4 regions of the Ventrimonas faecis genome follow, and region 4 is predicted to be linked to each of the others. Evidence: predicted binding sites of a transcription regulator. Region 4 holds the regulator's gene; each other region holds the start of a gene.

Region 1 (3,118 bases), on a different contig from region 4:
CTCACCGATCAGCTTCTGGATGGTCGGCAGTGCAGCCACGATACGGGTCTCGTCGGTGATGACACCGTTCTTTAACGGTACGTTGAAATCACAGCGCACCAGAACTCTTTTTCCTTTTAAATTTTTCAGATCGTCAACACTTTTTTTGTTTAACATAGAGGTTGTCCCCTTTCTTTGTATACATTTGATTACAGCTGTACATAGAACGCTTTTTCTATGTACAGAAAAGGGCCCGGCCCACATGTGACCGGACCCTTATGGAGTCTTTTGTAAGTTTGTAACTTATGCCAGCTCTGCGAAGTACTTAATGGTGCGAACCATCTGGCTGGTGTAGGAGTTCTCGTTGTCGTACCATGAAACAACCTGAACCTCGTACAGATCATCTGCGATCTGAGCTACCATGGTCTGGGTTGCGTCGAACAGGGAACCGTATCTCATACCGATAACATCAGAAGAAACGATCGGATCCTCGTTGTAACCGAAGGACTCGCTTGCTGCTGCTTTCATAGCTGCGTTGATGTCTTCTTTGGTAACGCCTGCTTTCTTAACAACTGCGGTTAAGATGGTGGTGGAACCGGTCGGTACCGGAACACGCTGTGCGGAACCGATGAGCTTGCCGTTTAACTCCGGAATAACCAGACCGATTGCTTTTGCAGCACCGGTGGAGTTCGGAACGATGTTTGCAGCGCCTGCTCTTGCTCTTCTTAAATCACCTTTTCTGTGCGGGCCATCCAGAATCATCTGGTCGCCGGTGTAAGCGTGAATGGTGCTCATGATACCGGACTGGATCGGAGCGTAATCATTCAGAGCCTTTGCCATAGGTGCCAGGCAGTTGGTGGTGCAGGATGCTGCGGAAATGATGGTATCATCTGCAGTCAAGGTGTTCTCATTTACGCTGTAAACGATGGTCTTTAAGTCGTTGCCTGCCGGAGCGGAGATAACAACTTTCTTTGCGCCTGCGTCAATGTGAGCCTGTGCTTTCTCTTTGGAGGTGTAGAAACCAGTACACTCTAATACTACATCTACGCCAATCTCTCCCCACGGAAGGTCAGCAGCCTTAGCCTCTTTGTAGATGGTGATCTTCTTGCCGTCTACAGTGATGGAATCCTCGCCAGCCTCTACGGTGTGCTTGCCCTCACCGATATGACCTGCGTATCCGCCCTGTGCGGTATCGTATTTTAATAAGTGAGCTAACATCTTCGGATCGGTTAAATCGTTGATTGCTACTACCTCATAACCCTCTGCGCCAAACATCTGTCTGAAAGCCAGACGGCCGATACGACCAAAACCATTGATTGCTACTTTAACTGCCATGATTCATTCCTCCTAGATTGTTAAAAATATGATGATTGTTAAAAACTCATCAACCTTGCTCTTATTGTACCTAATAATGCACAAAATAGCAAGCCTTTTTTTGCCATATTGACAAAAACTATAGAATTATCGTCTTGTTTTTGTCAAAGAAGCCCCTCGGAGACCTGCTCCGAAGGGCTTTCTTTTGTGCTTTGTATACAGAATCCGAATGAATTGCGCAATTCTGCTCACGATTATGTCAGTTACTACATCTCGTCCTTGACATAGCCTGCCAGGTTGTAGGCATGGTCGGACACACGCTCCAGGTTGCTGATGATATCCAGGAATACCACACCCGCGGAGGCCTTGCACTCTCCTGCTGAAAGGCGCTCGATGTGTTTCTCGCGAAGCTCCTCTTCCTGGCTGTCGACATCATCCTCATACTGGCTGACCTTGCGCACTGCCTCCATATTGCCATTCTGTCTTGCGTCGATGGCATACTGGAAGGATTTTAACACGCTGTCGCTGATGGATTTTAAGTCATCCGCACCAGTCGTAGAGAACTGAAGTCCGTGCTCTACCATGTACTGGGCCTGTTCTGCCAGGTTTTCCGCATGGTCACCGATACGCTCAATATCGCTGACACTGTAAAACAGGTTGTTTACAACCTTCTTCTGTTTTTCCGTCAGGGAAAGGTTGTCTACCTTGATGAGATACTCGGTCAGCATCTTCTCCATATTATTGATGGTCTGCTCGGTCTTGAATACCGTTTCCACCTCGTCAGAGTTCACGGTCAGGACCGCATCAATGGCACGGACCACATTTTCGTAGGTGATCTGACCCATATGGACAACCTCAAGGGCTGCGGTCTCCACTGCGAATGCCGGAGACTCGAAGATACGCTCATCCAGATGTTTGAGGGTGGCAGCAGTTTCCGCATCCTCCACAACCGGCTCTTCCTCTGCTTTCTCCTTCACGACCATGCCGGAAATCTTAACCAGCACATCCGCGAACGGGAACAACAGCGTGGTCATCGTCAGGTTGAAGACCGTATGGAAAATGGAAATCTGCACCGCGTTGATATTGGACGCCGCAAACGCCGGACGCAGGCTAAAAAAGATGAAACCAATGGTTCCGAATACAACCGCGCCAATGACGTTGAAGGTCAGGTGCATGACAGCTGCGCGTTTTGCCGTGCGGGAGCCGCCCATACTGGAAAGCATGGCAGTCACGCAGGAACCGATATTCTGGCCCAGCGTAATGTAGATGGCTGCGTTGGTGGTTACGATTCCGTTCATGGCCAGGGTCTGCAGGATACCAACCGATGCAGAGGAACTCTGCAGCAGCGCGGTAACCAGCGCACCGATGATCATGCCAAGAAGCGGATTGCCGCCCAGCACCTCAAAGGCCTTCGCAAAAATCGGAGCATCCGTATAGGGATTGATGGAGCCGGACATAAAGTCCAGACCAATAAACAGCAGGCCAAGACCGATCATGATCTCGCCGACCGTCTTTTTCTTCTGACTCTTTGCAAACACCAGAAGCAGGGCTCCGATACCGATGATGGCCGGCGCATAAAAGCTTGGCTTCATGACCGCGAACGCGTCTCCCAGCTGGCTCATGGATACGATCCATGCTGTGATGGTGGTACCAATGTTGGCACCCATGATCACGCCCACTGCCTGGGACAGATTCAGCACACCTGCACTTACAAAACCGACTACCATAACCGTTGTCGCACCACTGGACTGGATGATCGCCGTGATCAGTGCGCCCAGTGCCACAGCCAGAAACCGGTTATTGGTGAGCATTCCAAGGAAACTGC
Region 2 (3,118 bases), on a different contig from region 4:
CGGGGTGGATTTTGCCAGGATAATGCCGTGCCGGGAACTGACATCTCCACCCACCGCGGATGGAATCAGGCGCAGATCCTGCACGTCCGGGTCCTGGGAAAGGCGGTATACGGATTCCCAGCTTAAGAACGCGGAATTTACATCGATGTGAAAAATCAGCCGTTTTCTGGTTTCCATGGTTTGCTTCCTCCTGTTCCTGTTTTGTAAGTCCGATATGCCTTCTATCATAGCAGAATATCCGAAAATTTACCAGAATAGGATAGAGAGATGGAATGATAAAAGAATATGAAGGAGTGCGGATTGGGCAGAAAAGGAGCGGGAATGAAAAACCGGATCATCGGGCTGATGGCCGGAATCAGCATCGGATTTGCGGCATGGGGAAGTGTGCGGCCGCAGCCGGATGCGTGGCGGGTCGCGGGAAGCGTACAGACGGGCAAAGAATGGCAGACAGCAGAGAAAGAACAGGCTGTGGTGAATGAAACTGCAGTAGCGCAGAAATCTGTGAAGATGAAACAGGACGGCGAACAGCCACTTTCCCTGCATGCTCAGAGCGCTGTTTTAATGGACGCGGACAGCGGACGCATTTTATATGGAAAGGACGAGCATCAGATCCGGCCTATGGCCAGTACCACCAAGATCATGACCTGCATTCTGGCGCTGGAGCTGGGAAACCCGGACGACTTCTGTGAGGTTTCAAAGAAAGCGGCGACGCAGCCAAAGGTAAAACTCGGCGCTCCGGCGGGCAGTCGCTTAAAACTTCAGGACCTTCTGTATTCCCTGATGCTGGAGTCTCATAACGATTCCGCCGTAGTGATCGCAGAGTATATCAGTGGAAGTATAGAGGCTTTTGCGGAAACGATGAACCGCAAGGCGCGCGAAATCGGCTGTAAAGACACTACATTTCTGACGCCGAACGGACTGGACGCGGAAGCAGAGACCGAGGCGGGCGAAGGGATACGGCACAGTACTACGGCTGCGGAACTGGCAAAAATCCTGCGCTACTGCACGGAAGTCTCACCGAAACGCGATGAATTTTTAACAATAACGCGTACCGGAAACCATGCCTTTTCGGATCAGGATGGAACGCATACATACTCTTGCAGGAACCACAACGCGCTTCTGGAGATGACACAGGAGGCGGTGACCGGCAAGACCGGATTTACCGGAGGGGCGGGGTACTGCTATATTGCGCAGCTGTCCGACGGCGACCGGGGGTTTATTGTCGCGCTGCTGGGCTGCGGATGGCCTCCCCACAAAACCTGGAAATGGGAAGATGTGAGAAAACTGTACCGCTATGGCAAAGAGCATTTTTTCTATCAGGAGTTTGCGTTTGAGGAAAAGCAGGTCCAGATTCCGCTGAAAAATGGTGCGTATAAAGACCGGATCTGCGCGGTTTCTGACAGCCCAGGGGAGAAACGGGCCTTCCGGCTTCTCGTGGCAGACGGAGAAAGGGCAGAGGCAGAGTATGAGCTGAAAAAAGAATTCCAGGCGCCGGTGAGAGAAGGGGAAGCGGCAGGGCGTGTTTTATACCGGCTGAGCGGGAACATGATTGGCGTGAGCACATACCATACCGTGGAAGCGGCAGAGGCCTGGAGCCTGTCGTACTGTATGCGAAAAGTCGTTACGATCTGGAGTTTCTTTAAATTGTAAAAAAATTTCAAAAATACTTGAATTTTATCGGCTGACATTATATTATTATACTCGGCAGAAATTGGATTTACTAAGCGATAGTTTGTTTTTCTCTTAACAATGCAAAAGAGAAATACAGCGATCGTCAAATATTTCAAAATGGAGGATTGCAAAATGAGTAATCAAACATCAGCAAGTAACAGAATCAACGCATTACTTGATGAGAACAGTTTTGTTGAAGTTGGCGCTTATATTACAGCGAGAAGCACCGATTTTAACATGACTGACAAGGAGACTCCGGCAGATGGCGTGATCACCGGTTACGGTACTATCGAAGGAAACCTTGTGTATGTGTACAGCCAGGATGCTTCCGTACTGGGCGGCTCCTTAGGTGAGATGCACGCAAAGAAAATTTCCAACATCTATTCCATGGCTGTAAAGATGGGCGCACCGGTTATCGGACTGGTTGACTGCGCAGGTCTTCGCCTGCAGGAGGCAACTGACGCATTAAACGGCTTTGGTGAGATGTATTTAAGCCAGACCATGGCATCCGGCGTAGTTCCGCAGATCTCCGCTATTTTCGGTACCTGCGGCGGCGGTATGGCAGTAGCTTCCGCTATGGCTGACTTCATTTTTATGGAAGAGAAGAATGCAAAATTATTTGTAAATTCTCCGAACGCAATCGACGGAAACCGTGTTGAGAAGTGCGATACTTCCAGCGCAGCATTCCAGAGCGAGGAGACCGGCCTGGTTGACTTTACCGGGAGCGAAGAGGATATCTTATCCCAGATCCGCTCCCTGGTAGCCATCCTTCCGGCAAACAACGAGGATGATATGTCCTACAGCGAGTGCACTGATGATTTAAACCGTGTATGCTCCGATCTTGAGAACTATGCAGGCGCTACCGACCTGGCCCTGGCACAGATCTCTGATGACAACTTCTTCTTAGAGGTTAAGAAAAACTACGACAAGTCCATGGTAACCGGCTTCATCCGCTTAAACGGAACTACCGTAGGATGTGTTGCAAACCGTACCGCTGTTTACGCAGCAGATGGCGTAAAGGAAGACGAGTTCGAGGCAGTTCTCTCTGCTAACGGCGCTGAGAAAGCAGCAAAGTTCGTTTCCTTCTGTGACGCGTTCAACATTCCGTTACTGACCCTGGTGAACGTAAAGGGTTACAAGGCAAGCAAGTGCACCGAGCGCCGCATCGCAAAGAACGCAGGCCGCCTGACCTACGCTTTCGCAAATGCAAGCGTTCCGAAGGTAACCGTAGTAGTCGGCGAGGCTTATGGTACCGCTTACCTGACCATGAACTCCAAGTCCATCGGCGCAGATGTAGTTTACGCATGGCCGAACGCAAACATCGGCATGATGGATGCTTCCGCTGCAGCTAAGATCATGTATGCAGACGAGATCGCAAAGGCAGATGATTCTGTTGCTCTCATCAACGAGAAGGCAGCTGCTTACCGTGAGATGCAGTCCAGCGCAC
Region 3 (3,118 bases), on a different contig from region 4:
AAATACTTCTCACCCACCGCGGAATACTCCAGAAGCTTCATATCCTGATCCACGATCATGACCACATTCGGCGATGTCTCCATAACCAGGTTCGCGAAGGACTTGGATTTCTCGTACATGAACGGAATGCACATATCAAGCTCGGCCTTTTTCTGATACACCGCAATGGCTTTCTCGCGGCAGGTCGGATAACCGCAGGCGCCGCAGTTTAATTCATCGTCCGGGCGCATCTTTCCGGTCTTTGCAAGAATCTGGCGGATCTCCTCCTCAGAGGGAACCGGATCATGCGGGGTACGGTCGAAAAATACCTTATTCAGCGATACCGCCTCAAGCACCGGAGCTGTCTCTTCCTCCGGCACCGGATCGTGGCTGATCCGTTCTTCCATATCCAGCTTCACCTTAAACCGGGAAATGGAACGGTCATTAACAGTTGGCCCCTTAATGCAGCCGCCGGAGCACATGTTCATCTCAATGAAGCAGCCCGTGATCTCGCCGCGTACCATGCTCTGGCACAGATCAATGCAGTTGCTCTCACCATGTACATAAAACTTCCGGTAATTATCCTGTCCGGACTGTGTAGCCACCACCGAATTGATCACGCCGCTGGTCACCGGATAGAGGCGGTTTACCCGCGGGTTCATCCGCTCAAACGGGGTATCCTCGCAATCCTCGATGACGATATCCTCTTCATTCAGCCAGCGGTTGATGTCATTGAAGTTTAACACCGCGTCGATGCAGTCCGCATGGCGCGGATCCAGTGCCTCCTGCTTTTTCGCAATGCAGGGGCCAAGGAAAACGACTTTGGTGTCCGCTCCCATCTGCTGTTTGATCATCCGTCCGTGGGCGATCATCGGAGAAACCACCGGAGCCAGATACGGAATCAGCTGCGGGTAATATTTCTCAATCAGCGCGTTCACACTGGGACAGCAGGTGCTGATGATATTTTTCATGGCTCCTTCCGAAAGAAGCTTCGCGTACTCCGCAGTTACCAGAGCGGCTCCCTCCGCAGTTTCCCGTACATCGGCAAACCCTAAGCGCATCAGCGCACAGCGTACCTGCCCGATGGTGTGGTATTTTAAGAGTCCCATATAAGACGGCGCAATGGAAACCACAACCTTCTCTCCGGCCTCAACCATGCCTTTTACCAGGCTCAGGTCACTGACCAGCGTTTTGGCCGACTGGGGGCAGATCTGCAGGCAGCGCCCGCAGAGAATACAGTTCTCCGGCATGATCTCCGCACGCCCGTCTTTTACCATGATGGCCTTGACTTCGCAGTTACGCACACATTTGTAACAATGACGGCATTTCGTTGCTTTAAAGTCAATAATTGCCATACTTACAGTCTCCCTAAAATTTCCTTTGCAAAGAAGTCATCGGTAGTTTCCGGCTTCAAGGAGAACAGCTCTCCGTCTACCGTCACGCAGACACCGTTGACACAGTTTCCGGTACAGAACGCTCCGTTTAAATCTACCTTATCAGAAACTCCGTGTTCCTTTACCAGCTCCTGCAGGCGCTGGATGATTTCTCTTGATCCTTTTAAATGACATGCACTTCCGATACAGATCGTAACTCTCATAACCCAATCCTCCAAAATTTAACTGTTGTTGACAGATAATGACCCAAATGCGCACAGTGCGCATACTATAGATTCATTTTCTCATATTGACACATTTTTATCAATAAGCAAATTGCATAAAACGGCGCAAAACCTTGTTTTTTCTTGTATACACGGCATTCTTCCACCGGTTCTCCATCGCAGAATCCGACCGCAAAAAACTTTTTTCAATTTTTTCAAAAAAGTGCTTGCATTATTTCCCGAATGATGCTATATTATTGGAGTCGCTTCGAGGCGTGGCTCAGTTTGGTAGAGCGCTGCGTTCGGGACGCAGAGGTCGCAAGTTCGAATCTTGTCGCCTCGATTCTGGCCTCATGGTCAAGCGGTTAAGACGACGCCCTCTCACGGCGTAAACTCGGGTTCGATTCCCGATGAGGTCATAGAATCAAGAATCAAAGCGAAGAAACACCAGAGCGTTTGCTCTGGTGTTTTTTGTTATACAGACACAGATCTATTGAAAAAGAGCACGACATCCTTCATAACGAAAAATGTCCTGCTCTTTTTTTCAGCTGGGCCAGCGGGATTCGAACCCTCGAGTGCAGCAGTCAAAGTGCTGTGCCTTACCGCTTGGCGATGGCCCAATGGTTTATAGAAATATAAACGCCTGTCTATTATATCTGATTCCCGCCAAAAAAGCAATAGCTTTGCTTTCCAAATCAGCAAAATCCCCAGCCCGAAACCTTCGATTTGGTTGACGCGTCCCATCGAAGATATTATAATAGAAGAATCAGCGGCAGCGCCGCACAAAGAACAAAGGAGTCCTATCATATATGAAACAGATTATTCTGACCGGCGACCGTCCTACCGGCCGTCTTCATGTTGGCCACTATGTTGGCTCATTAAAAGAGCGTGTCAGACTGCAGAATTCCGGCAAATACGATGAGATCTACATCATGATCGCCGATGCGCAGGCTTTAACTGACAACGCAGAACACCCGGAAAAGGTACGCGACAACATCATCCAGGTTGCTCTGGATTACCTTTCCTGCGGCCTCGACCCGGAGAAGTCCACTATCTTCATCCAGTCCATGGTTCCGGAGCTGACTGAGCTCAGCTTCTACTATATGAATCTGGTTACCGTTTCCCGCCTTCAGAGAAACCCAACCGTAAAATCTGAGATCCAGATGCGCAACTTTGAGGCAAGCATTCCTGTTGGCTTCTTCTGCTACCCGATCAGCCAGGCAGCCGACATCACTGCATTCAAGGCTACCACCGTTCCGGTTGGTGAGGACCAGATGCCGATGATCGAGCAGTGCCGCGAGATCGTACACAAATTCAATTCCGTATACGGTGAGACCCTGGTTGAGCCGCAGATCCTCCTCCCGCAGAACCAGGCATGCTTAAGACTGCCGGGTATCGACGGCAAGGCAAAAATGAGTAAATCTCTGGGGAACTGCATCTACTTATCCGATGAGCCAGAGGATATCCGCAAGAAGATCATGTCCATGTTCACCGATCCGAACCACCTTCGTGTGGAAGATCCGGGTAAGGTTGAGGGCAACC
Region 4 (3,118 bases):
TCTCTCCATACGCTGCTGCCGCATACTGTCCGGCGTGGCCATGTACATACACACCGAAGGCCGCTGCCTCTGTGCATTCCATACCGCGGGCTAAAAGCCCGGCGATCACGCCGGTGAGCACATCCCCGGAACCGCCCTTTGCCATGGCGCTGCAGCCGCTCCGGTTGATCCAGGCAGCACCGTCCTTATCTGTCACTACCGTGACTGCGTCCTTCAGCACGCAGACGGTTCCATAGCGGGCGCTGTAGGCCCTTGCCTCTCCCAGCGGATCCTTCTTCAGATCCGCGATGGGGACCGAAGTCAGGCGGCTCATCTCGCCCATATGCGGCGTAATGATGATGTTCTCTGTAAAATACCGGGTCAGATACGGGTGGGCCGCCACGCAGTTTAAGCCGTCCGCGTCCAGCACAACCGGAACGTACGCGTCCGACAGTACAGTCTCCAGCAGATATTCCGTATAGGGTTCCTGCCCCAGTCCCGGTCCGGTCACGATCACATCAGCCCAGGCGCATTCCTGCTCCAGGATGTTCTGCATGGCTTCCTCGTCTTCCGGGTCATAGCAGCTAACAATGGCCTCAGGAAGCTGGGTCTGCAGAACCTGCCGGTTTTCCTGTACCGTCAGGATCTTTACCAGCCCGGCCCCGGTGCGGTAGGCACCAAGAGCGGAAAAATAAGCCGCTCCGCTCATGCCGCGGCTGCCCGCGATAACCAGCACCTTTCCAAACGTGCCTTTATTGCCATCCGGACGGCGCCTTGGAAGCCAGGTCAGATCCCCAGGCGTGATCACCTTTGCGTCCCAGCCGCTCTTAAGCAGACTGGCCTCAGGAAATCCGATATCGGCCACCACAAGTTTTCCCGCATACTGTCTGCCCGGATCAAGAAGCAGTCCGGTCTTTGCGTAACCAAACGTCACCGTAACATCGGCCTCCAGGGCAATCCCCATGACCTCGCCGGTGGTGCCGTGAATGCCGGATGGTGTGTCCACCGCAATGATTCCGGCCCCATACTGTTCCCGCATGGACTCAAGCATTTCCAGTACTTTCCGGTATTCACCGCCGATTTCCCGGCCAAGGCCGATGCCAAACACCGCATCCAGTATGATGTCACACGGCGCTTCTTTGTATTCTGACACCCTGCTCTGCGCAAGATTCAGATTTGCCGCAATCCGTTTCTGCGCCTTCATCTCTTCCGAATCATGTTCCGGATTGCCGGCAAACAAAAGGACGGTCTCATATCCACGTCCCTGCAGGATACGTCCCGCGGCAACACCATCTGCCCCGTTGTTTCCGGTACCACACACAGCCAGGATCCGGGCCTTCTTTCCAAGATTCCGTTCTGCGGCCATATGCTCTGCGGCTTCTGCCACGGCGAGTGCTGCCCGTTCCATAAGTACCATGGACGGAATGCCGATCCCGTGTATGGTGTTCTGATCGATTGCTTTCATCTGCTGCGCCGTTACAGCGTAATCCATGTTCTGTCTCCTCTCTGAGCCCGCACGCTCTCCTGTAAAGGGTGGATCGAAACTCAAAAAACCGGCAGGCAGGAGAACTTATATTGTCCCCGCCTGTCGGCTTTTACCCCTGTTACACTCTGCCTCTAGGATTCCCCGCGAGCCTTCCTTTCCTCTTCCTTTTTCCGGTCCTGCATGCTGCAGACACGGTAGGACAGACGCATCAGACTCTCGGAAAGATGTACATTCTCAACTACAACATCATCTGGTACATTCAGGTCCACATGGGCAAAATTCCAGATTGCCTTGATTCCGGCATTCACCAGACGGTCTGCGATCTCCGGAGCCTTGGTCTTCGGAATGGTGAGCGCTGCCATCTGAACGTCATTGTCCTTGATGAACTGCTCCAGGTCGTCAACGCCCCGGATTTCAATACCGCGGACTACCAGGCCGATGAGTCTCGGGTTGATATCGAACATACCTTTGATGATGAAGCCGCGCTTTTCAAAATTCGCGTAATTCGCAATGGCCTGTCCCAGGTTTCCGGCACCGATGATGATCAGGTTATGCTGACGATCGATTCCAAGGATCTTGCCAATCTCTGTATACAGGTATTTTACGTTATAGCCATAGCCCTGCTGGCCGAATCCTCCGAAATTATTTAAATCCTGACGAATCTGGGAAGCAGTCACCTTCATCCGGGTACTCAGTTCATTGGATGAGATACGCTCTACACCTGATTCCAAAAGCTCTCCGAGATAACGGTAATACCGCGGAAGCCTTGTAATAACTGCTTTGGATATCTCTCTGTTTTCCATGCTGCACATCTCCTATACGTAAACTATTGTAGTCTATTATAACCGCTTGCGAAATCTATGTCAATGTTCAAACAATTCCTGAACAAAAAACACACAGAAAGCTCTTTACAAGTGCCAAATTCCTATATTATACTTGATAAGTCTTATAGTAGAAAACGTAACGAAATGGAGTTATCTATGATTTTATCATGCAATCACATAAACAAAGCCTTCGGCACGGATGAGATTCTGTCCGAAGTATCCTTTCATATAGAAGATCAGGAAAAGGCTGCCATCGTCGGCATCAACGGAGCCGGCAAGTCCACCCTGTTAAAGATCATTGTAGGAGAGCTTTCCGCAGACTCCGGCGAAGTCGTTCTCGCAAAGGGGAAAACCCTCGGCTACCTGGCACAGCACCAGGACCTGGACAGCAGCCGCACCATCTACGAGGAATTAAAAGAAGTCAAGCAGCCCATCATCGATATGGAACAGCAGATCCGCGAACTGGAGGTAAACATGCAGAACGCCTCCGGAGAAGATCTGGAGCAGATGCTTTCCACCTACAGCCGCTTAAGCCACACCTTTGAGCTGGAGAACGGCTACGCCTGGAAAAGCGAACTGACCGGTGTGTTAAAGGGCCTTGGCTTTACCGAGGACGAATTTGACAAAACCGTCTCCACCCTCTCCGGCGGCCAGAAAACCCGCGTATCCTTAGGTAAGCTTCTGCTCTCCCGCCCGGACATCATTCTCCTGGATGAGCCGACCAACCATCTGGACATGGAATCCATTGCCTGGCTGGAAACCTACCTGTTAAACTACAACGGAGCCGTCATCATCGTGGCCCACGACCGGTACTTCTTAAACCGCGTGG

The links. Region 4 encodes Rex, which represses fermentation and respiration genes when NADH is low (regulators of the CRP and FNR family bind a similar motif). Its sites were predicted from a motif close to ATTGTTAANTANTTAACAAT; they were not measured.
Region 1: a site for Rex is predicted at 1,349-1,368, ahead of gap (type I glyceraldehyde-3-phosphate dehydrogenase). Genes of this name have one in related genera too.
Region 2: a site for Rex is predicted at 1,771-1,790, ahead of WMO41_RS06955 (acyl-CoA carboxylase subunit beta). Genes of this name have one in related genera too.
Region 3: a site for Rex is predicted at 1,662-1,681, ahead of WMO41_RS04530 (NAD(P)H-dependent oxidoreductase subunit E). Genes of this name have one in related genera too.

What each region holds. Positions count from the first base shown of each region.
Region 1 is NZ_JBBMFJ010000001.1:52,910-56,027, forward strand. It holds gene WMO41_RS00235 (phosphoglycerate kinase) at 1-156, opposite strand, end outside; gene gap (type I glyceraldehyde-3-phosphate dehydrogenase) at 283-1,314, opposite strand; gene WMO41_RS00245 (Na/Pi cotransporter family protein) at 1,560-3,118, opposite strand, start outside.
Region 2 is NZ_JBBMFJ010000011.1:38,805-41,922, reverse strand. It holds gene WMO41_RS06965 (DNA polymerase Y family protein) at 1-177, opposite strand, end outside; gene WMO41_RS06960 (D-alanyl-D-alanine carboxypeptidase family protein) at 301-1,650, shown strand; gene WMO41_RS06955 (acyl-CoA carboxylase subunit beta) at 1,804-3,118, shown strand, end outside.
Region 3 is NZ_JBBMFJ010000006.1:39,880-42,997, reverse strand. It holds gene WMO41_RS04535 ([Fe-Fe] hydrogenase large subunit C-terminal domain-containing protein) at 1-1,334, opposite strand, end outside; gene WMO41_RS04530 (NAD(P)H-dependent oxidoreductase subunit E) at 1,337-1,576, opposite strand; tRNA gene WMO41_RS04525 (tRNA-Pro) at 1,846-1,919, shown strand; tRNA gene WMO41_RS04520 (tRNA-Glu) at 1,924-1,995, shown strand; tRNA gene WMO41_RS04515 (tRNA-Gln) at 2,125-2,196, opposite strand; gene trpS (tryptophan--tRNA ligase) at 2,386-3,118, shown strand, end outside.
Region 4 is NZ_JBBMFJ010000003.1:170,338-173,455, reverse strand. It holds gene WMO41_RS02990 (NAD(P)H-hydrate dehydratase) at 1-1,471, opposite strand, end outside; gene WMO41_RS02985 (redox-sensing transcriptional repressor Rex) at 1,597-2,268, opposite strand; gene abc-f (ribosomal protection-like ABC-F family protein) at 2,446-3,118, shown strand, end outside.